4 regions of the Rhodovulum sp. ES.010 genome follow, and region 3 is predicted to be linked to each of the others. Evidence: riboswitches for the same ligand, from Rfam matches in the RefSeq annotation. Region 3 holds a riboswitch; each other region holds the start of a gene.
What was found. A riboswitch is a leader RNA that binds a small molecule or an ion and turns the genes downstream of it on or off. The one in region 3 is predicted to bind cobalamin.
Positions count from the first base shown of each region.

Region 1: linked by a shared signal. The riboswitch ahead of BUR28_RS06015 (hypothetical protein) and the one ahead of BUR28_RS20845 (AraC family transcriptional regulator) in region 3 are both predicted to bind cobalamin.
Region 2: linked by a shared signal. The riboswitch ahead of BUR28_RS05150 (FecCD family ABC transporter permease) and the one ahead of BUR28_RS20845 (AraC family transcriptional regulator) in region 3 are both predicted to bind cobalamin.
Region 4: linked by a shared signal. The riboswitch ahead of tcuA (FAD-dependent tricarballylate dehydrogenase TcuA) and the one ahead of BUR28_RS20845 (AraC family transcriptional regulator) in region 3 are both predicted to bind cobalamin.

Region 1 covers NZ_FSRS01000001.1:1,195,663-1,201,428, forward strand. The annotation lists gene BUR28_RS05995 (fumarylacetoacetate hydrolase family protein) at 1-333, shown strand, start outside; gene BUR28_RS06000 (MBL fold metallo-hydrolase) at 330-1,280, shown strand; gene cobC (alpha-ribazole phosphatase family protein) at 1,277-1,837, opposite strand; gene cobS (adenosylcobinamide-GDP ribazoletransferase) at 1,828-2,640, opposite strand; gene BUR28_RS06015 (hypothetical protein) at 2,719-3,093, opposite strand; cobalamin riboswitch at 3,126-3,339, opposite strand; gene metH (methionine synthase) at 3,462-5,766, shown strand, end outside.
Region 2 covers NZ_FSRS01000001.1:1,026,724-1,032,489, reverse strand. The annotation lists gene BUR28_RS05160 (DUF8173 domain-containing protein) at 1-18, opposite strand, end outside; gene ggt (gamma-glutamyltransferase) at 128-1,921, opposite strand; cobalamin riboswitch at 2,140-2,347, shown strand; gene BUR28_RS05150 (FecCD family ABC transporter permease) at 2,516-3,508, shown strand; gene BUR28_RS05145 (ABC transporter ATP-binding protein) at 3,505-4,263, shown strand; gene BUR28_RS05140 (cobalamin-binding protein) at 4,260-5,048, shown strand; gene BUR28_RS05135 (MotA/TolQ/ExbB proton channel family protein) at 5,048-5,668, shown strand; gene BUR28_RS05130 (ExbD/TolR family protein) at 5,668-5,766, shown strand, end outside.
Region 3 covers NZ_FSRS01000001.1:3,398,073-3,403,838, forward strand. The annotation lists gene BUR28_RS16770 (DUF2333 family protein) at 421-1,419, opposite strand; gene BUR28_RS16775 (sigma-70 family RNA polymerase sigma factor) at 1,599-2,117, shown strand; gene BUR28_RS16780 (anti-sigma factor family protein) at 2,129-2,938, shown strand; cobalamin riboswitch at 3,179-3,390, shown strand; gene BUR28_RS20845 (AraC family transcriptional regulator) at 3,690-3,857, shown strand; gene BUR28_RS16790 (IS5 family transposase) at 3,937-5,118, shown strand.
Region 4 covers NZ_FSRS01000001.1:1,421,658-1,427,423, reverse strand. The annotation lists gene tcuA (FAD-dependent tricarballylate dehydrogenase TcuA) at 1-2,556, opposite strand, end outside; cobalamin riboswitch at 2,898-3,109, opposite strand; cobalamin riboswitch at 3,184-3,364, shown strand; gene bluB (5,6-dimethylbenzimidazole synthase) at 3,406-4,092, shown strand; gene BUR28_RS07085 (GNAT family N-acetyltransferase) at 4,263-4,874, opposite strand; gene BUR28_RS07080 (efflux RND transporter periplasmic adaptor subunit) at 5,560-5,766, shown strand, end outside.

The DNA of each region.
Region 1 (5,766 bases), 2.2 Mb from region 3:
CCCTTCGGCCGGGTCGAGGCCGGCGAGGACATGACCTTCGACTTCCCGACGCTGATCGCGCATGCCGCGAGGACCCGGTCCCTCGGTCCGGGCACCGTTGTCGGCTCGGGCACAGTTTCGAACCGGGGTGCCGACGGGGGCCCCGGTGCGCCGGTGGCCGAGGGCGGCCGGGGCTATGCCTGCCTCGCCGAACAGCGCATGGTGGAGACGATCCGTGAGGGCGCGGCGCGCACGCCGTTCCTGCAGCCCGGCGACCGGGTGCGCATCTGGATGGACGACGCGGACGGTCGGCCGATCTTCGGCGCGATCGACCAGGAAGTGAGGGGAACATGAGCAAGGCATTCGCGTCCGCGGGCGATCTCGCGGAAAAGACGGTGAGCTTCACCGAGGTGGGCGACGGGCTCTGGGCCTTCACCGCCGAGGGCGACCCGAATACCGGCGTCATCATCGGCGAGGACAGCGTGATGGTGGTCGATGCCCAGGCCACGCCCCGGCTGGCGGGCAAGGTGGTGGACGAGATCCGCCGCGTGACCGACAAGCCGATCAGCCATGTGGTTCTCACGCATTACCATGCGGTGCGGGTGCTGGGCGCCTCGGCCTATGGCGCGCGCGACATCGTGATGAGCGCGGCGGCCCGCGCCATGGTGGTCGAGCGCGGGCAGGAAGACTGGGACAGCGAATTCGCGCGCTTCCCGCGGCTCTTCGAGGGGCATGAGAGCATCCCGGGCCTGACCTGGCCAACGCTGACCTTCTCCGACCGGATGACCATCTACCTCGGGCGCCGGCGTGTGGACCTGGCCTTCCTCGGCCGCGCCCATACCGCGGGCGACATCGTCGCCTTCGTGCCCGACGCCAACGTGATGTTCACCGGCGACATCGTGGAATACCATTCGGCCTGCTATTGCGGCGACGCCCACCTGACCGAGTGGCCCGCGACGCTGGAGGCGATCCGCGCCTACGACCTCGACGCGATCGCGCCGGGCCGCGGCGATGCCCTGGTCGGCCGTGCGATGGTCGAGAAGGCGCTGGACAACACCGCCGATTTCGTCGCCTCGACCTACCGCTCGGTCGCCCGCGTCGCCCAGGGCGGCGGCACGCTGAAAGACGCGATGGCGGCCTGTCGCGCCACCTGCGACCCGAAATTCGGCGACTACGCAATCTACGAGCACTGCCTGCCTTTCAACGTCGCCCGCGCCTATGACGAGGCGCTGTGGATCGACACGCCGCGGATCTGGACCGCGGAGCGCGACCGCGAGATGTGGGATGCGCTGCAGGGCTAGGCCGTCGCCCGGCCACCGGGCTGGGCGAGCGCCGACAGCTCGGCGGGGGAGAGGCGGAGCGTCTCGCCATAGGCGAAGCGGCTTTTCCACGTCTCGTCCCGGCCCAGCAGGTGCAGGGTGGCGCGCATGATCCCGGCATGGGTAACGGCCAGCCAGTCGCTGGCCGCACCCTGCTCGGCGAGGAAACCCGCCACGCGCGCGGTGAACTGGCCCACGCTTTCGCCGCCATGCGACCGGGCCTGCCAGAAATCCGCGGCCCAGGCGTCGAGTTCGCTGCGCGGCACCGCGTCCCAGGGCAGCCCCTCCCACGCGCCGAAATCGATCTCGATCAGGCGGGGCTCGATCTCGACCGTCAGGCCCCGTGCCCGGCCGATTTCCTCGGCCAGGGACCGGCAGCGCCGAAGCGGGCTGGTCAGGAGCCGCGTCACCAGCGGCAGACGCGTGATGATTTCCGCCGCCTCGGCCGCGAAATCGGGGCCGGGCGCGAGGTCGAGCCGGCCATAGCAGGTGCCCGGCGCGACGTCCGGCGCGGTGTGGCGCAGGAGGATCAGACCCATGCCAGAACGGCCAGCAAGACCGCCGTCTCGCTCAGTTGCTGGACCGCACCCAGCGCGTCGCCGGTGTGCCCTGCAAGGCGCCGCACAAGCATCGTCCCCATCCAGGCGGTCACCGCCGCCGTGGCGATCGCCGCGCTCACCGCGGCCCCGGCCCCCGCCGTCGCCGCGACCGCCAGGAGGGCGAGCACCACGGTCCCGGCGGCGATGAGCGCCGGCCCGCGCCCGGCGCCGGGCGACGCGAAGCCCGCCTTGCCCTCTTCGCGCGCGTAGGGCAGCCGCAGCATCAGGATGAGCGAGGCGACCCGGCTGAGCCCGTGCGCGGCCACAAGCGCCCACGCGCCGACGGCCACGCCCATATGCGCAAGCGCGGCAACCTTGAGGGCCATCACCAGACCCAGCGCCAATGTCCCGTAGCTGCCGATCCGGCTGTCGCGCATGATCTCGAGCGCGCGCTCGCGGGTGTCGGCACCGCCCAGGCCGTCGGCGAGATCGGCCAGCCCGTCCTCGTGCAGCGCACCGGTCAGCCGCACGCCAAGCGCCACCGCCAGCAGCGCGGCCACCACCGGCGGAAAGACCGCGGAGCCAAGCGCCAGCACCGCCCCCAGAACCGCGCCGAGCGCCAGGCCCACCAGCGGGAAGTAGCGCACCGCGCGGGACATCCGCTCGGGGGTGAAGATGTCCGCCGCGGGCACCGGCACGCGCGTCAGGAACTGCACCGCGAGAAGGGCCAGCCGCGTTTCCTCGGCCAACCCTGCGACGAGGCCGTGTCGCGGCCGCCGGTCGGATCGATCGCTTGCGTCCATGATGTCTCCGCTTTTGACTCGGCGCTGATACGCCGGCGGCGCAGGTCCATCAAGACCGCGCGCATCGCGGCGGCGCGGCTAGAACGACATCCGGCGGGCGCGGGCGCCTCCCCTGCGGCGCGGGCGCGGCAGGGACAGATCGAGCGCCACCGACGGCCTTGCCTCGGCCTCTGCCAGCAACGCGCGGAAGGCCGCAACCGACGGCCCCGACTCGCCCAACGCCGCCGTCCGCGCCGCCGCCGCGCGCACGGCGGCGGGGAAATCGCAGTGCCCCGGAAGGCTCGCAAGCCATTGCAGAAACGCCAGCCGCGCGCGTTCACGCGCTCGCTCGCCGCCCGGTGCGGGCATCTGCAATTGCAAGAGAACCAGTTCCAGCATCATCGGTGCGCCGGGGCCGCCCGGCGCCAGGGGTTCGGCTTCGTTCTGGGCCCGAGGCCCTTTGGAGTCGTCCATGGCTGACCTCCTGTCCGGGACACCCCGCCCGGGTCGGTTACACAAACGATGGCAGGTCTCCTGACTTGCGGGTCATCGCTCGCCCGATCCTTCCCGGACCGATCAGGTCCAGTGGCCGTTCCGGGGTCGCTCACCGCCTACAGTTGCGGGGACAGTCGCGGACTTGCCCTTTTCCAAGCGCACCGCATTCCCTTTTCATCCGCGGCACAGCGCTGTCCCGCGAAAACCATCATCAAATGGCTAGCCGCCGGGTCGGCGATCTGTCAATCCGGCGCAGCCGCCGACCGGCGCGAATTTGAGCGCGCCTCATAAACATCGTGACAAAGATGAATTGGACTTCACGTTGCGCAAGCGGTATCCGCATCTCCATGTCCGACAATTCCGTTCGCCCCGCCCCGCTGCCGCTTTCCCCGGTATTCGACGCGATCCGTGCCACCGCGCGCGAGCGCATTCTCATCCTGGACGGCGCGATGGGCACGCAGATCCAGTTGCTCGGGCTGTCCGAGGAGGAATACGCAGGCTGTGCCTGCCACCCGCCCAAGGGCAAGCCGCAGAAGGGGAACAACGACCTTCTGAACCTGACCCGGCCCGACACGGTCGAGGATATCCATTACCGCTACGCCATGGCGGGCGCCGATATCGTCGAAACGAACACGTTTTCATCCACCACGATCGCCCAGGCCGATTACGGGCTGGAGGACAAGGTGTTCGACCTGAACGAGGCGGGCGCGCGCCTTGCGCGCAAGGCGATGGGCCGCGCCGAGGCCGAGGACGGGCGGCGCCGTTTCGTCGCGGGCGCCCTGGGGCCGACGAACCGCACCGCCTCGATCAGCCCCGACGTAAACGATCCGGGGTTCCGGGCCGTCACGTTCGACCAGTTGAAGGACGCCTACGCCGAGCAGGCGCGCGGCCTGATCGCGGGCGGCTCCGACCTGATCCTGATCGAGACGATCTTCGACACGCTGAACGCCAAGGCCGCGATCTTCGCCTGCGAGGAAGTGTTCGCCGAACACGGAACCCGCCTGCCGGTGATGGTCTCGGGCACGATCACCGACCTGTCCGGCCGCACGCTCTCGGGCCAGACGCCGACGGCGTTCTGGCACTCGGTCCGGCACGGCAAGCCGCTGACGGTGGGGCTCAACTGCGCGCTCGGCGCGGACGCCATGCGCCCGCACCTGGCCGAGTTGTCCGGCGTCGCCGACACGCTGATATGCGCCTACCCGAACGCCGGGCTGCCCAACGAGATGGGCGAATACGACCAGAGCCCCGAGGAAATGGCGGCGCTGGTCGCCGGCTTCGCCGAAGAGGGGCTGGTGAACGTGGTCGGCGGCTGCTGCGGGTCGACCTATGACCATATCGCGGCGATCGCCGAGGCCGTGAAGGGACACGCGCCGCGGGCGATCCCCGAGATCGCCCCGCGGATGCGCCTGTCGGGGCTGGAACCCTTCACCCTGACCGACGAGATCCCGTTCGTGAACGTGGGCGAGCGGACGAACGTCACCGGCTCGGCCCGGTTCCGCAAGCTGGTCAAGGAGCGCGACTACGCCACCGCGCTGGAGGTCGCGCGCGACCAGGTGGAGAACGGCGCCCAGATCATCGACGTGAACATGGACGAGGGGCTGATCGATTCGGCGCAAGCGATGGTCGATTTCCTGAACCTCGTCGCCGCCGAACCCGATATCGCGCGGGTGCCGGTGATGATCGACAGTTCCAAATGGGAGGTGATCGAGGCGGGCCTCAAATGCGTGCAGGGCAAACCGGTCGTGAACTCGATCTCGCTGAAGGAGGGCGAGGAGGCGTTCCTGGAACAGGCGCGGCTCTGCCGGGCCTATGGCGCGGCGGTCGTAGTGATGGCCTTCGACGAGGACGGCCAGGCCGACACCGCCGACCGCAAGGTCGAGATCTGCGCCCGCGCCTACAAGTTGCTCACCGAAGAGACGGATTTCCCGCCCGAGGACATCATCTTCGACCCCAACATCTTCGCGGTGGCCACCGGCATCGCCGAGCACGACAATTACGGCGTCGACTTCATCCAGGCCACGCGCCGCATCCGGCAAGACTGCCCCCATGTGCATGTCTCGGGCGGCGTATCGAACCTCTCGTTCAGCTTCCGCGGCAACGAACCCGTGCGCGAGGCGATGCACGCGGTCTTCCTCTTCCACGCCATCAAGGCGGGCATGGACATGGGCATCGTCAATGCCGGGCAGCTCGCCGTCTACGATTCCCTGGACGCCAAGTTGCGCGAGGCCTGCGAGGACGTGGTGCTGAACCGCCGCAGCGACGCGACCGAGCGGCTGCTCGACCTGGCCGAGGGCTATCGCGGCCAAGGCGGGGGCAAGACCCGCGAAAAGGACCTGAGCTGGCGCGAATGGCCGGTGGGAAAGCGGCTGGAACACGCGCTGGTCAACGGGATCACCGAATATATCGAGGAAGACACCGAAGAAGCGCGGCAGGCCGCGGAGCGCCCCCTGCACGTGATCGAGGGCCCGCTGATGGCGGGGATGAACGTCGTGGGCGACCTGTTCGGCGCGGGCAAGATGTTCCTGCCGCAGGTGGTGAAATCGGCCCGCGTGATGAAACAGGCGGTCGCCGTGCTGCTGCCCTACATGGAGGTCGAGAAGGACGGCAAGCAGGAGGCCGCCGGCAAGGTGCTGATGGCCACCGTCAAGGGCG
Region 2 (5,766 bases), 2.4 Mb from region 3:
CGGTCCAAAGCTTCGCATGCCACCCTCCATACCGATGCCCGGTTGACGTTGCCTCGCAGCCTAGCGGTTTGCTGCGATGCCGCATTGTTGCAGATCAATGCAACAGGCACCTAGCGGAGGGCTCCGGTCAATCGCCGAGGGCGATCCCCTCCCGCCTAGGATCGGCGCCACCCTGCAGGATTGACCCGACGGCGATCGCGTGGAGGCCCGAGTTCAGGTCGCGCAGGTGGGTTTCGTAGCCCAGCCGCGCTAGCGCGGGTGCAAGGTTGGAAGCGGTGGTGCCCGCCTCAAGGTCGTAAGTGCCGAAGCGGTTCACGAGATGCGGCATCGCCACGGCCTCTTGCAAGTTCATGTCCCAGTCGAGATGGGCGATGATCGCCTGGGCCACGTAACCGATGATCCGGCTGCCGCCAGGGCTGCCGATCACCAGCACCGGCGCGCCGTCGCGCAGCACGATGGTCGGTGCCATCGACGAGCGCGGCCGCTTGCCTGGCGCGACCCGGTTGGCGATGGGCAGGCCGTCGGCATGGGACCGGAAGGAGAAATCCGTCAGTTCGTTGTTCAGCAGGAAGCCTCGTACGAACAGTCGCGACCCGAAACCGTTCTCGATGGTCGTGGTCATCGAAAGCGCGTTGCCGTCCGCATCGACGATCGAGATATGCGAGGTGGACGGAAACTCGATCGAGGCGTCGTCGGCCCAAGCCCGCGCATGGTCCCACTCCGGTGTGCCCGGCGCGACCTCGGGCAGGGCGTCGTCGCCGGCCAGAAGCCGGGCGCGCGAGGCAAGGTAGGCCGGGTCCACGAGTCCCTCGACCGGGACCGGCACGAAATCGCTGTCGGCCATGTAGCGACCCCGGTCTGCGAAGGCGAGCCGCGCCGCATCGCCGACCAGACGCCAGCTTTCAGGGTTATCCGGCCCCAGCGCGGAAAGGTCGTATTGTTCCAGCAAGCCTAGGATCTGACCGACCGTCAGCCCGCCGGAGGAGGGCGGGCCCATTCCGCAGACGTCATGGGCGCGATATTCCACGCAGACCGCGGGGCGCTCCTTCACCCGATAGAGTGCGAGGTCGATGGTCGACAGCACGCCGGGATTGCCCTCTGCCCCGCGCACGGCGGCGACGATGTCTTCGGCCACGGCACCGGTATAGACGGCCCGGCTGCCATCTTGAGCGAGGCGGCGCAGGGTGTCTGCATAGGCGGGGTTGGTCAGTGTTTCGCCCGCGGTGGGGGGCCCGCCGTCTGGAAAGAAATATGACTCGGTCGCCGGGAACAGGCGCAGCCGGTCGGCGTCGGCGGCGACGAGATCGGCCAGCCTGGGCGAGACCTTGAACCCGGCCTCGGCCAGTCGGATGGCGTCGTCGAAAAGCCCCGCCCAGTTGGCCCGCCCCCAGCGGCGATGCGCCTCCTCCAGCAGCATCGGCGTGCCCGGGGTGCCGACCGAGCGCCCGCCTACCACGGCGTCGAAGAAGGCCAGCGGCTCCCCGTCCGCGGTCTGGAACAGGCGCGGGGTCGCCGCGAGCGGGGCGGTTTCGCGGCCGTCCAGCGTGGTGACGGTGCCGGTTTGGGCGTCGTACCAGACGAGAAATGCCCCGCCGCCCAGACCCGAGGATTGCGGCTCCACAAGCCCCAGGACGGCCTGCACCGCCACCATGGCATCGGCCGCGCTGCCGCCGGCGCGCAGGACGCGTGCCCCGGCCTCGACGGCAAGGGGGTTGGCCGCCGCGACCATCCAGTCCCGTGCCTGCGTGGGGCGGCCTGACTGCTTCGCCTCCCATGCCGACGCGGCGTCGGGCGACAGACCGGCGAATGCCGCCGGCGTCTCGGCGGCGGCCTCCGGCGCGACGGTGTCGGCCGCCTGCTGGGCCACGGCGGGCAAGCCCAGCATCAGGGCGACGAGCAGCGCGAGAACGCATTTGTGCATGGCAACCTCCTGTGCTTGGCCAACGCAAGCCTACGCCATGCGGCGGACCTTGCGAAGGCGGTCGCGAGCGGGCGCAGATCACGGCCGCGGGACCAGGGGGCGGGCCAGGGCGCCATGCAGGAAGGTGTCAGGCACGCCGCTGTTTCAACCGCGCCCAGCGGTATGCGCGATTGCCTGCGGACAGATCGATTCGGATTTGACATGCGCGCCCGATACGCTAGGCAAAAGGCCACTTCGGTTCCGCTCCGAAAGGGACGGATGAAAAGGGAACGCGGTGCGCCCCGGCAACGGGGCAAGTCCGCGGCTGCCCCCGCAACTGTAGGCGGAGAGCGCGGCTGAGAGGTGCCACTGGGCGCAATGCCCCGGGAAGGCCAGCCAAGCGACGACCCGCAAGCCAGGAGACCTGCCGAGGCGAGATCACCCTTTCCGGGCGCGGGGCGCGAACCGGAGGCGGCCAGACCGCAGAGGTGACGAGGCACCGTCTGCGGCAGGCCCCAGCGCCCGCCCGGACTGGGACAGGATGGGCGAGGGGACCGAACCGATGACACCACTGCGCCAGCCCTGCGCGATCGTGCCAGCCCCCGGAGGCGGCCGGTGAGGTATCGGCTGCTGATAGGCGCGCTTGCAGCACTGGTTGCGGCGCTGTTCGTCGGCTCTCTTCTGGTTGGCCCTGCAGGACTTGCGCCAGGTGAAAGTCTTGCCGCGCTCGTCACCGGCCGGGGTGACGCGGCCGCCTTGGTGATGCGCGAGATCCGGCTGCCGCGGGCGATCCTCGCGGTGCTGGTCGGGGCAAGCCTCGGTCTGTCGGGTGCCGCGCTCCAGGGGTATCTTCGAAACCCCTTGGCAGAGCCGGGACTTATCGGCGTGTCTTCGAGTGCAGCGCTAGGCGCGGTGCTCGCCTTGCAGACCGGGCTTGCGGCGGCCCATGCACTGGCGCTGCCGGGCGCGGCGCTGCTGGGCGCGCTGATCGCGGTGGGGCTCTTGCTGCTGCTCGCGGGGCCGCGCGGCGGCGCGTTCACCCTGATCCTGGCGGGGATCGCCCTGTCGGCGCTGGCCGCGGCGCTCACGTCGCTGGTGCTGAACCTGTCGCCCAACCCGTATGCCGCTGCCGATATCGTGTTCTGGATGATGGGCTCGCTCGCCGACCGGTCTTTCACGCATGTCTGGCTCGCACTGCCGCTGACGCTCGCCGGGTGGGCGCTGCTGGCGGGGCTGGGGCGCGGGCTCGACGCGCTGACGCTGGGCGAGGACGCGGCCGAGGCGCTTGGCGTGCGGCTGGCGCGGTTGCGCCTCGCGCTGGTGCTTGGAGTGGCGGCCTGCGTGGGGGCGGGCGTGGCGGTGGCGGGTGCCATTGGCTTCGTCGGCCTGGTGGTGCCGCACCTGTTGCGCCCGCTGGTCGGGGCGCGGCCCGGCCGTCTGCTCTTCGCCTCGGCGCTGGGGGGCGCGGCGTTGCTACTGGCCTCGGACCTGGCCGTGCGGCTGCTGGTGCCCGAGCGTGATCTCAAGCTCGGGGTGCTGACAGCCATCGTGGGGGCGCCGCTCTTCTTCCACCTGATCTACAAGACCCGGCGGGAGGTGGGCGCATGACCGGCCTGACGCTGTCGCACCTGACCGTCCGGCGCGGTCCCTGCCCGGTGGTGGACGATGTCAGCGCCGAGTTGCGTTCGGGCGCGTTCGTCGGGCTGCTGGGACCGAACGGCGCGGGCAAGACAACGCTGATGCGCGCGGCGCTCGGCCTGTCGGCGCATGCGGGGCAATCAAGCCTGGCGCGGCTTTCGGCCGGTGAACGCGCCCGTACCGCGGCCTGGCTGCCGCAGATGCGCGAGATCGCATGGCCGGTCAGCGTTCAAACGCTTGTGGGTCTTGGCCGAACGCCGCATTTGGGCCGCGGCGGTCGGGTCGGCCACGCCGACCGCCGCGCCATCGCCGCGGCGCTCGCGCGGATGGACCTCGCGGCCTTCGCCGACCGCCGTGCCACCGCGCTGTCGGGCGGCGAGCAAGCGCGGGTTCTCATCGCTCGCGCACTGGCGCAGGAGGCGCCGATCCTGATGGCCGACGAACCCATCGCCGGGCTCGACCCCGCCCACCAGATCACCACGATGCGGCTTTTCGCCCGGCTCGCGGCCGAGGGACGGCTGGTGCTCGCCGCGCTCCACGATCTCGGCCTTGCGGCGCGCTACTGCACACGCCTTCTGGTGCTGCACCGTGGCCGGCTGGAGGCCGATGGCCCGCCGCGGGAGGTGCTGACCGAAGACTTGTTGGCCCGTGTCTTCGGCCTGCGCGCCTATATCTCCGATACGGCGGACGGGCCGGTCGTTCAGCCGGTGGAGGTCGTGGCATGACTCGACGTTTCCCGCCCGACCGCATCGTCTGCCTGACCGAAGAGGCGGTCGAGACGCTCTACCTCCTTGGCCAGGAGCACCGGATCGTCGGCGTCACCGGCTATGCGGTGCGGCCCGCCCGCGTACGGCGCGAAAAGCCGCGGGTGGGGGCTTTCAGTTCCGCGGATGTGCCGAAAATCCTCGCCCTCGACCCGGATCTGGTTCTGACGTTCTCCGACATCCAGCATCAGATTGCGGCCGAACTGATCCGCGCGGGCGTGGCTGTCCATGCCTTCAATCAGCGCGATGTCGGCGGAATCCTCGCGATGATCCGCTTCCTCGGCGTGCTGACCGGCGTGCCGGAGCTGGCCGAGGCGCTGGCGGCTGGCTACGAGGCGCGGCTGTCGGCATTGCGCGCCACCCCCCGCGCATACCGCCCGGCCGTCTATTTCGAGGAATGGGACGAGCCGCGCCTGTCGAGCATCGGCTGGGTGTCGGACCTCATCGAGGCGGCGGGCGGGCGCGACGTGTTCCGCCACCTGGCCGCCCGGCAGGCCGCGGAGGACCGCGTGGTGGCCGATGCCGACGTGATCGCCGCCGCGCCCGAGGTGATCCTCGCGTCCTGGTGCGGCAAGAAGGTGCGGCCCGAGCGGATCGCGGCCCGGCCCGGCTGGGACGCGGTGCCGGCGGTCGCCGCGGGCCGGATACACGAGATCAAGTCGCCGCTGATCCTGTCGCCGGGCCCCGCCGCGCTGACCGAGGGGCTGGACGCGATCGCGGCGGCGCTGTGGAACGGGGGGGCGTGATGGAGGCGTTGACGGTATTCCTGTTGCGGGGCGGCCCGGCGATCTGGGCAATCGCGGCGCTGTCTGTGGCGACGCTCGCGCTGATCCTGTGGAAGCTCTGGCGGCTGGTCGCGCTCGGCGCCTTCGCGGGGCGCCGCGCCGAGCGCGCGGTCACGCTCTGGCAGGGCGGTGCACGCGACGAGGCCGCGGCGGCCGTCGCGGGCCGGGTTGGTTTGCGCGCGCGCCTGGTGCGCGCGGCGATCGAGGCGTTGGGCGCCGGCTGGCCCGAGGCCATGGCGCGCGAGGAGACCACCCGTATCGCCCGGCGCCTGCTGTCCGAGGCGCGCGAGGGGCTGCGCGCGCTGGAACTGATCGCGGTGATCGCGCCGCTGTTGGGGCTGCTCGGCACCGTGCTGGGCATGATCGACGCGTTCCAGGCGCTCGAGGCGTCGGGGGCGGCGGCCGATCCCTCGGACCTTGCGGGCGGCATCTGGGAGGCGTTGCTGACCACGGCGGCCGGCATGAGTGTGGCGATTCCGGCCGCGATGGCGCTGACCTGGTTCGAGGCGGTGGCCGACAGTGCGCGCGCCGACATGGAGGATCTGGCGACGCGGTTGTTCCTGGCCGGGGAGGGCGGGTGATGTTCGCCTTCGATGCTCCGCGCCCCGCGCGCCGACCGAGCCTCACCCCGATGATCGACGTGGTCTTCCTGTTGCTGGTGTTCTTCATGATCGCCGCC
Region 3 (5,766 bases):
GCTCAGGCCTTGAGTGACCTTCCGGCGGAGTTTGGGCCCGGGAAGGCCACGCTCGGCCGGTTCCGCGGCGCGCGCCTGACCGGACCATCAGAGAGGCTGTCACGGCTTTGAACGCGACGCCGGCCTCGAACGCGCGCCCGTCGACCGGACATCTCGAAAAAGCCCTGAAGGCCAAACGACCGGCCGCGCCCGTGGCGGATTGATGATCCGGGTTGGCGCGCCCGTTCGCGATGCGACGTGAACGAAACGGAGGGCCGAATAGCGGCCTGGGTCTTTCACGGGCCTCAAATGCACGCGCGGTCTCACTGCGAGGTTCCGGCAGACTTTGGTTGGCCGCGCGACGGGGTGTCTCCATGCAAGAAGACGCCGCCCCGGCCATGGCTCGGGGCGGCTCAAGGCGAATACGCCTCATCAACCGGCTTAGCGCGTGTTACGCAGCACGCGCACCACTTCGTCGAGCTGCAGGAGCGCGCGTTTCATGTAGAATCCCTGCAGGTGCAGGTGGTTCGCGAAGATGCTGCTCTCGCCCGAGGAATTCAGCACCGCGAGCGGACGTTGTGTCGCCGCCTGCCGCAGACTGTCCAGTGTCTGCGCCCAGACCGCCTCGATCCCGACGGTCGAGATCACGCGGTCGAAATCTCGGCCCAGTTCCCGAACCAGCAGATAGGTCGCGTAGCTGAGCCCCTTGTTGAAATAGAAGATGTCGTCGGACATCCCGTCGATGAGACCCGCGCCCTGCTGCGTGTGCTGTTCGATGACAGCTGCCCGTGAGCCGAGTTCGCCGATCATGCGCTCCAGGGTCAGAACGAGCGCGTCCGGCCGCGTCTCGAACGCGGCATGACCGGCCGCCACGCGCGCGTTGTAGGCGCGCAACGCCTCCGCCGCCGCGCGATACTGGCTGTCGGCCGGCTGAACCGGCAGGAAGGACTGCTGGAAATCGAACAGCCAGATATCGGTCGGGAATTGGAGCAGGCCGGCCGCCCGCTGGAGGTCGAGATCGATGGCCGAGGTGCCGTTAAGCCGGCCGATCTGGGTTTCGAGTTCGAGCGTGAAGCGGCTGACCGCCCGCATCACGCCGCGTTGGTAGTTGGCCATGTTGTCGTGAAAGGCGGTCGGGTAGAAGACCGGATCGTTCGGCGCCCAGCGCAGCGTATCCACCTCGCGCTCGATCAGGGAGGCGAGCATGTCGACGGCGTGGCTGCCATTCTCCGCCTGGACCGTCGGCATGAAGTCCGGGTCCGCATCGATGCGCTGCAAGGCCGTCCCGAAGACCCCGAAATAGAGTACGACCGCCGTGACTATCATCAGCGAAGTGCGCTTCAAGATGGTCTTGGGCTTCCTGCCGAAGACGATGCCCGAAAACGAGCCGTGCGCTCCGTCTTCGCGTCTCTCCGAGCGAATGATCAGGTCGTTTGCCATCTGGTCCTCCTTGATTGGCAAGGGCTGGGGCAAGGCGTTGCACCGGCGCAATCTGTTCACCGCTAACGACGCGCCACCCGGCGATTTCATCCCGGCGGCAACGAAAGATGCGTCTCCGGACGATTTCTTTCGACCGCGGGGGATGAAATCTGCCGCTCGCGCGTATGTGGTTCGAAAAGATGGAGGACCACGTGCTGCCAGGATCACCGAAGTCGGAAATTCGGACACACATCGCCAGCTTGCGCCGCTACGCGCTGGTTCTGACACGCGACCATCACGAGGCGGAAGACCTCGTGCAGGAAACGCTGGTCAAGGCGATCGCCAAGGCAGACACGCTGCATCCCTCGAGCGACCTGCGCCCTTGGCTGTTCCGCATCATGCACAACACGCATGTCAGCGGGCTTAGGCGCGCCCAGGTGCGCAAGGCCGCCGAACCCGACCTGCCCGAACCTGTAACGCCCGAGCGCCAGCACCGGCATCTCGAGCTTCAGCAGGTGCTCGATGCGCTTGAACAACTGCCCGAGGCGCAGCGCAGGCCGATCATCCTCGTGGCCCTGGAGGACATGAGCTACGCGGAGGCCGCCCGGAGCCTGGACGTGCCGCTGGGCACCTTCATGTCCCGGCTCGGCCGCGGCCGGCAGGCGCTGCGCAACCTGCTCGGCGAGGTGAAGCGCAGCAAGATAAGTCTTGTTTCATGAGGGACGATGACATGAACACCGACCAAGATATCCATTCCGAGGCCGAACTGGCGCTCGATCCCGAACTGCATGCCTTCGTCGATGGGAAACTGTCACCCGAGCGCATGGCCGCGGTCGAAGCGCGTTTGGTTGGAAACGCGGCCGATCGAGACGCAGTCGCCGGATGGGCGCGCGACCGCGACCTGATCCGCGAAGCGGCGGCCGCGGCCGACGACCGTCCGTCCGACATGCGCACCGAGTTGCTGGGCCGCGAACTCGAGCGCCGTATCCGCACGGCCCGGCTGCGCGGGTTCGTCATGCGGCCGGCGCTGCGGCAGGTCGCGGCAAGCGTTGCGATCTTCGTCGCGGGCTGGGGCGGTCACGCGCTCTACGTGTCCGATGGGGGGCCGTCGGCTGCGGGCCAGCCCGGCTTTGTCACGCAAGCCGCCATGCTGCACACGGTCTATGACCAGAGGGGCATCGAGGAATTCGATGTTTCGGAAGACAGGATGCAGGCCTCGCTTGCCTGGTTGTCCGACCAGATGCAGCGCAAGATCGAAAGTCCACGGCTCGAAGAGCTGGGCTTGCGTGTGATTGGCGGGCGCCTTGTGGAGGGCGAGAACGGCCCGCTCGCGCAGTTCACCTACGAGGAGATCGATGGCGGTGGCCAGATCACCGTGGCGATGAGTCCGCATCCCGAAAGCCAACCGTTTTATCCATATGCCGTGCAGTCGGTCTCCGGGCGATCCGTGGCTTATTGGACCAGCGACGGCATGGACTTCGCGGTCATCGGAGAAAGCGAACCCGCGCGTCTTGCCACGTTGGCCGGTGCAATACGCTGAGCGTGCAGCGCTGCACGTCCAGGGATCGCAATGCGGCCTCACCGGGTGGGCTCATTCGCCCGCTGCGGCCGGCGCAGAAAGTGCGCGGCCTTTCGGAGCCCACGCCCGGGGCGGCGGACGCGATGAACCGGGTCTCGGCGGGGCGATCCACGAAACGGGGTGGACGGCCGCGCACCGGGGTGCGCGGCCGTCTGTGGTATCCCAGGCGCACGGTTTTCTTCGACAGGGCGGTCGCGGCTTTCTAACATCGCCCAAGATGGTGCGCGGGCCCCGTGCTGCGGATGGGCGCGTGAAAAGGGAACGCGGTAGGGCACCTGTCCCGAAGCCGCGGCTGACCCCGCAACTGTATATGGCGCGCGGGTCCGGAGATGCCACTGGGCGATATGCCCGGCAAGGTCCGGACAGGCGACGACCCACGAGCCAGGAGACCTGCGATCTGCTTGGTGTCGAGAACGGGCGGGGTGCCCCGGGGGACACGGTGCAGATCGACCCCGGCCACCGGAACCATCCGCTGCACCATGCCACGGCCCCCCGCCGCCCAAGACGGAGACCGCGTGGATGCTCTCGACCGAAGTCCTTCCCGCACGGCGCGATGAAACGGGCGTTTTCAGGCTGGCGTATGTCAGCCGGTCCTGTTGCGACCTGAGCCGGTCCGAGGTGGAGCAGCTCGCCGCCGCATCGGCCGACGCCGGTTTTCCGACTGGTCGATGCGGGGCGGTCCTCCTGGGCCCGATGGCTGCCGGCGGTTCCGGTGGCCCCGGCGCACAGGAGGTCGCGCGCGCCTTTGGCGCCGCCGCCCGGCTCCACCTGGCGGACGGGCTCGGCGGCCCGGTCGCCGCAGACGTTCTCGCGGGCGTTCTCGAGAGCATTCGGTCAGACCCCCTCGGCATACCGGGCGAACACATCTCGTCAGCATTAGCAGGCTGCTGAAAAACCTCGCTCTGGACGTCGGTTGAGGGACGTGATTCACCCCTTGGGCGGTTGCCGGAGGGGTTGGGATGCGGGGCGCGGACGAGACGGGCGGGTCGCTGTTCAGCTATGTTGACATCGAGGCGCGGATCCCGGCGCGGCATCCGTTGCGGCAGATCCGGCGGGTCGTGAACGAGGCTTTGGCCAGCCTCGATGCCGAGTTCGAGACGCTCTACGCCCCGGAGGGCCGGCCCTCGATCCCGCCGGAGCGGCTGATCCGGGCGAGCCTTCTACAGATCCTGTTCTCGGTACGCTCGGAGCGGCAGTTGATGGAGCAGATGGATTACAACCTCATGTTCCGCTGGTTCGTGGGCCTGGGGATCGACGACGCGGTCTGGGTCCCCACCGTCTTCACGAAGAACCGTGACTGGCTGCTGACCACCGACATGGCGCGCAAGGTGATGGGCGCGATCCTGGCTCACCGGGAGGTCGCACCGCTGCTGTCAGACGAGCACTTCTCGGTGGACGGCACGCTGATCAAGGCCTGGGCTTCCATGAAGAGCTTCCAGCCGAAGACCGAGGGCAGCCCGCCCGGCGCGGACGGGCCGGGTGACCCGCCGGGGGACACCGATCAGGATACCAGCCCCGACACCGCCCCTGCCCAGCCCGAAGCCGAGACCGTCCCGATGCCCAGCCCCAGCCGCCGCCACCGCAACGCCGAAGTCGACTTCCGCGGCGAGAAGCGCTCCAACGCCACCCATGCCTCGATCACCGACCCCGACGCGCGGCTGTTCCGCAAGTCGCAGGGGACGGGCGCGCTGCTCTGTTACATGGGGCATGCGCTGATGGAAAACCGCAATGGCTTCGTCGTCCAGGCCGACCTGACCCGCGCCGATGGCCATGCCGAACGCCGCGCCGCGCTCGACATGATCCACCGCCATTCCCCCGGCTCGACCCGCCGCCTCACGCTGGGCGCCGACAAGGGCTACGACAGCGCAGATTTCGTCGCCGATCTGCGACAGGCCCACGTCACGCCGCATGTCGCCCAGAAGGCCCGACACTCCGCCATCGACGGCAGAACCACCCGCCACCCCGGCTACGCCCTGTCCCAGACGCGCCGCAAGAAGATCGAAGAGCCCTTCGGCTGGGCCAAGACCGTCGGCGGCATGGCCCAGACCGTATACCGCGGCCTCGACCGCGTCGCCGCCCGCTTCACCTTCACCATGGCCGCCTGCAACCTCGCCAGACTGCCGAAGCTGCTGGCCGCCTGACGCCAAAGGCAGGGCCGAGACCAAGCACACAGAACAGACGACGCCGGCCTCACGGGTGAGGGTCAGGGAAATCCGTCCGGCCGCAAGAGAATTTCAGCGGCCTGTTAGGCCCGTCGCTCGGAGCCGTTGGACTGAAAGGCGCTCAATGCCGCGCTCTGAGACCCAGCGGGGACGGAAGAGCGCGAAGCCGTGGCTTTTCTGCCGGTTGGGCCCGCCGAGGCTGACGCGCCTTACCAACGCCGGGTGTCGCCGCCGCACCGAGATGAACGTTGCACGCTTCCGGCAAGCCCGGCTCGATTGTCGAGGGCGCCCAATTCAGCGATTGCCGCGGCCGTCGCTGTCGGTCGGGGCGACGTCAGAGCAGCCCCTCCACCCAGTTCGCCACGATCAGCGCCGGCACGCTGTCATGCGCACGCTTGGCGTCGCGGTCGCCGTAGCACTGACGCGGCAGAACGGGCGAAGGAAGCGCTTTGCAGGTACTTCTGTTCGTTGAAGTCGCACTTTCGTTGCGGGTCTCGATTGCGGCACGTAGGCTATAAAAACCTCTCAATCGCGCAGCTTAAAAATACATCAAAATCAAGCATTTAATAGGGAGGCCGCCGAGGTGCGGCCAATAGGTCTGGAAAATACCAGCCCTGAGAGACCGTT
Region 4 (5,766 bases), 2.0 Mb from region 3:
GTCTCGCGTGGCGGCCCGTGCGGCGCGTTCCCCTGCATGGCGGAGCAGGGCCAGGGCGCGATACGCCCCATGCGACAGCTTGCCGAACGGCAGGGTCAGGGCAAGGCCCAGAACGCTGCCGAGGTGCAGGGCGAGCAACAGGCCCATCGCCGCAGTCTCACGGAACGCAAGCAACGCCAGGCCGCTCGCCGCGACGATCGCAAGGCTTGCGCGGGTAAAACGGTCGGCGCTTTCCATGCGCCGCGCCGCTGGGCGCCGGTCTACCTGCAGCCGTCGCGCCTCGAGCCCGGCAAGGCCCGCCAGCATCGCGACGCCGCCCAGCGCGCCGAGCGCCACCGGCAGGCTGAACACCGGGTAGGGGGCGACCTGTTCGAAGAAATGGTGTTTCGCCGCCCCGGCAATCGTTGCCAGAAAGCTGAGGCCGAACCCGTAGGCCATGAGGTGATGCGCCCAACGTCGGGTCGGGCCCACGGGGCCCTCGCGTGTCTCGCAGCCGGGCCCCTTGCCGCCGCCAAGATTGCGCAGGGTCAGGACATCGGAGATCGCCCGCGCCAGGGTTCGCGGTGAATGGCGCGTGTCCGGTCCGCGCCCCGCCCGCCAGAAAAGCCATGTACGGACGGCGAGGATCAGCGCGGCGCCCCCGAAGGCCAACCCGGCACCGCCCGCCATCACCCCATGCGGGATCACGGCGTAGAAGCTGCCGGGCCCCGCATGGGCGCTGAAAAGCGCCTGCGGCGGGACCAGCAGAAGCGCCGCGACCGGCAGGCCGACGAGGCAGAGCGCATAGACCACCGCAAGCCAGGCCGTGGCCGAGCCGCGCGGCAGCACACTTGCGCGGTATTCCTCGGCGCGCATCTCGGCCAGCGCTGCGGGCAGGTTCACCGCAAAGTCATGCGGCGGGGCATACTGGCAGTCGTCGTGGCAGGACCGGCAGTCGTGGCAGAGGTGCGCGAGGTGGCGGAGATCTCCATCGGTCAGGGCTGCCCGCAAACGGGCTGCGGGGAACACGTCGCACAGCCCGGTGCAGAAGCCGCAGGTGTTGCAGATGTTCAGCGTGCGACGCGCCTCTTCGACCGGGTCGATAGCGGGTGCGGCAGCCGGCCCATCAGGCAGACCTTTCCACGAGCCTGCGGCAACGCTGATCCGGGAGGGCGCCGTGCCCGCCAGGTCCGCCGCCTGCCGTCCCGCGATGCGCCCGAAGACGCCGCCGACAGTGAGGGCCGTTCCGGACAGATAGCCTTCGCCAAGCACTGCGCCGAACATGGTCGCCCCGGCCGCAAACAATCGTGGCGCGACGCCGCCCGCTGCAAGCCGAACCCGGGCCTCGGCATCCACCGCGACACCGTGCCGCGTGAAGCCCAAGCCCGGGCACAGTGGAAGCGCCGCGAAAGGGGCCGACAGCAGAAGCGGGGCACCGCCCGATAGGCTGCGGGGAATGGCCGGGAGCGGGCCGCCCGCGCGATGACGTTCGAATTCACTGAGCGTTGCGGCAAGTCCGGCCGGGTCGATCTTGCAGACGCGGGCCAGGGCCTCCGGGCTGTCTGCGGTAATCGGCGGATAGATCATTGGCGGCAGGGCGGCCACTCCGTCCGCCCCCAGCACCAGCCAGGCGCGGGGGTCGTCCTGCCCGGCCAGGACGTGGCCCCAATGCGAATAGCGTGCCGGGCCCGTCACCGCGCCCTCGTCGTGAAAGCGCCGCCCCGAGGCATCCACGACAATGCCGAGGTGCATCCCGTCCGCGCGGCTGACGATCCCGGCATCGTCCGTGGGCGTGCGGGCATCCACCGCGACGAGATGCCCGTCGCCCGGCCGCCCCGCGCGTGCGGCCCCATTGTCCAGCAGCCAGAGCAGCGGCTCCCCCCGCTGAAAGGGCGTTCCCCGATTTGCAAAGCCGTGGGCGCCGCGCCCCAGATGCGCGGCCAGCCGGTCGCGGTCGGCCCCGTAGCCTCCGCAGGTCAGCACAACCGCCGCGGCCATGATCGTCGTGGCGCCCTCCGGTATCTCCACGTCGATGCGCACGGGCGCGCCGTCCCCGTGCAGGAGGCTCTCGGGGTCGAGCGGCCCGACGCGCCAGCCATAGCGGATATCGACGCCCAGCCCCTCTGCACGGCGGTAAAGGGCGTTGACCAGCGCCTGTCCGCCGCCGCGAAAGAACGCGGTGCGTCGCGACCAGGGCAGGTTGCCATCCGCCCAGGGCTCGAAGACCACGCCCTGCGCGGCGAGCCAGCGCCCAAGGTCGGTCGAGTTCTTCGCCAGCATGGCCGAAAGCGCCGGATCGGGGGCGCCGATCCGTGCCAGGTCGTCAAGGAAGTCCGCGACCGGATAGTGCTCGCGCTGCCAGGGCGACTCGCTGTCGTGGGCCAGCCGGATGTTCCGGGAATGGCGCGCGTTGCCGCCGCGCAGGTGGACCGGCGCGGCGTCGATCAGGGTGACCGAGGCCCCGGACAGCCGGGCCTCGATCGCGGCGCACAGCCCGGCAAAGCCGGCACCCACGACGAGGACGCCGGTGCGCAAGGGCGTGCGCCGCGGATCGGCCGGGCCTTGGGGCGGCCTCATTGCGCGCGCCTTCGCACGGAGATCGCACGACGGATTCGCGGCGGCATGCGCCACGCCGCGACGGGCAGCGCCGCTCTGTCCGAGGCCCGGGTCGCGGGGCGATCCGTGGCGTCGCGCCCGGCGACACGGCCCCGACCCTGGGTCGCCGCGGCGGCGCTCGTGATGGCAACCCCCAACTGGAACGGGTTCGCGGCGGAATGTGCAGGGGCGCCGGGGCTTCCGCAAGCATCTGCGCGCCGGTCGCGCCGCCCCTCGGCAGGGCGCGGGATCGTTCGGAAACGCATAAAGGGGGGCCGTCCGTCCGTCATCGCGCTCTCCTTTCCGGGACACCCCGCCCGGGCCGAACAGGTCGTGGCGATGGCAGGTTTCCTGACTCGCGGGTCCCGGCGCCCTCCGATCATTCCCGGGCCACACGGGGCCCAGTGGACATGTCGAAGCACGCTCGCCGCTTACAGTTGCGGGGGCAGTCGCGGGTTTGCCGAAGTTCGGCGCACCGCGTTCCCTTTTCACCCGTGACATGCGGATCACGGGCACCATCGCGGACGGGATAGCCCGAGCGTCGGGCGGCGGTCAAACCTGAAGGCACGCGGGTTGCATCGCCGGGCTTGCCTGCCGCCTGCGGCGGGGTATAAGCCGCGCCCGCCGGGTACCCCGCTTGCGGGGAGAATCGGGAAGCCGGTGCCAAACCGGCGCGGGCCCGCCGCTGTGACGGGGATGCCGCAGGCGATTGCCACTGGAGCGATCCGGGAAGGCGCCTGCGTGCAGACGATCCGAAGCCAGAAGACCGGCCCGGCAAGATGGCCGCCCCGCGTGGAAAACGGAGCGGCGCTGTCCAAGAGGAGGGCCATCATGCCCGACATCGCCCCGGCGGCACCGCAACCCGCGCGCCGCTTCACCCCGGACGAACGCGACACGATCCACGAGCTGATCCGCAGCCGGCGCGACGTGCGCGACGAGTTCCGCCCCGACCCGATCCCCGACGACGTGCTCTGGCGCATCCTCGACGCCGCCCATCACGCGCCTTCGGTGGGTTTCATGCAGCCCTGGAATTTCATCCTGGTTCGCGACCTCGACCGCCGCGGCGCGGTGCATCGCGCCTTTCAGGCCGCCAATGAAGAAGCCGAGGCGATGTTCCCCGAGGACACCCGCAGCACCTATCGCGCGCTCAAGCTGGAAGGCATCCTGAAGGCGCCCCTGAACATCGCGGTGACCTGCGACCGTTCGCGCTGCGGGCCGGTGGTGCTGGGCCGCACCCACAACCCCGAGATGGACCTCTATTCCTCGGTCTGCGCGGTGCAGAACCTGTGGCTCGCCGCGCGGGCCGAGGGCGTCGGCGTCGGCTGGGTCAGCATCTACAACGAGCCCGACCTGCGCGCGATCCTCGGCCTGCCGGATCACGTGGCAATCGTCGCCTATCTGTGCGTGGGCTTCGTCGACGAATTCTACGCCGGGCCGGAGCTTGCCCTGAAGGGCTGGCGCCAGCGGCTGCCGCTGGACACTCTGGTGATGCACGAAACCTGGCAAGACGGCGCCTGAAGGTTGCAAGCGGCGGCGGGGGAGTTCCTCCCGCCGTCGACATCCGCGGGGCGCCTCGCGACGTCATGCGGGGGGCATTGCCCGTTGCGGGTCGCATGCGCTGGCGCCCTCCGATAAATGGGAGCCGCAATGGCATTGCGGCGTGGCCGGGGCTGTCGCCGCGCCGGCCTTCAGTCCGGAGCCCGGCTCCGCCGCGCGCGGCTCTGCAGGACGCTTGCACCGATCACCAGAAGGCCGGGTTGTTCAGTGCCGCGACGCAGGTGCACGGGCCGTGCAGCGGCGCCAGGCCCGCGCCGGTGAGCGATTGGCCGATCCAGCCCTCGGGGTGGGTGAGGGGCAAGGGGGCGGGGGCCGTGGTCTGTGGTGGGGGCCGTGGTATCGGACGGCGGCAGGAATCCGACCCGCCCATAGAAGGCAGGGGCGCCATAGGTGATCGCCACGTCGACGCCCTGCATCCGCAGGTCCGCAAGTGCGTGGCGCAAAAGGGCCTGCCCGATGCCCTCACCCTGCCTGTCGGTCGCCACGGCCATCGGCGACAGGACAAACACCGTGCGCGGGTCGTGCGCGTAGGTCAGCCGGGTGAACACGGCCCCGCCAATGAGCGCGCCGTTCTCCCATGCGGTGAATACCCGGATGTCCTCGGGCGCCGTATCCGACATCTGACGGCGGACGAGGCCGCCGATCAACGCGCCTTCCGCCGCGCCCTCGGAGGCGGTGAACGTCGCGCGGAAAAGGTCGACGACCTTCTGTTCGCGCCCCTGAAAGCCGGTCGAAAACTCCATTCTTATCTCCTTTGGCGGGCCGCATGAGGGGCACGCCCGCCGCCACGTTCCCACCCTGCCGGGCCCGAGCGTGTGGCTTGGCGGGGGCCGTCGCGGACGAATGGCGGGCCATGTGATGTCAACTAAGCGCGCGGCACTCGCGGCCACGCCGGGCGCACGCCAACCGTGCGAAAGGAGGCATTCGCGCACAAGTCCCCATGTCTTTCGGGCATTCGTTGATGCGCGTTACGTCGACCTCAAGACGTTTCGCCCCCAAGGGCGGCAATTGCATGCCGCGGGTTGGGCAGTTGACCGTCATCGCCAAGCGCGCCGACATCGGCCGGACCGCGGCGTGACTGCCCGCGCGGTCGCGGGCGCTTTTCGAACGGGACGGGCGGTCGGTCCGGTACCCGGTGCGGTCGTCTTGGGGCCCTTGGCACGTGACGCGGCGCTCGAACGTCGTGTCATGTCTCGCAGGGCGGTGCCGACTGTCGTCTGATCCGAGCGTGATTTGCCGTGGCGCATTTCCGCTCCGGCGTGAGAGATATGTAACTCACGAGGCTGCGTTCATGTGGGCATACGGCAGGTTTCTGTTCGGCCTCGCATTCGTCGGGCTCTGCGCGGTGGCAGGCGTCTGGGGCACAGGGTGGCTGCTGGCCGAGGACGAGGCTGAAGCCGCGCGAGGGACGAGCCGCAGGCCACCCCGGTGAGCGTGGCCGCACCGGGGATCCGGCGCGTCGAAGTCGGCTACGCCGCGGTCGTGGCCGTGGAGCCGGTGCGGTCGATGGCGCTGCGCCCGCTATCTGCCGGGCGCGTCGAGGAGGCGCGCGCGGCGCTGGCCCGCGCCGAGGCCAACCTGCGGGCGGCCCGCTCGCGGCTGGACGACCGGCGCCTGACAGCGCCCTTCGCCGGC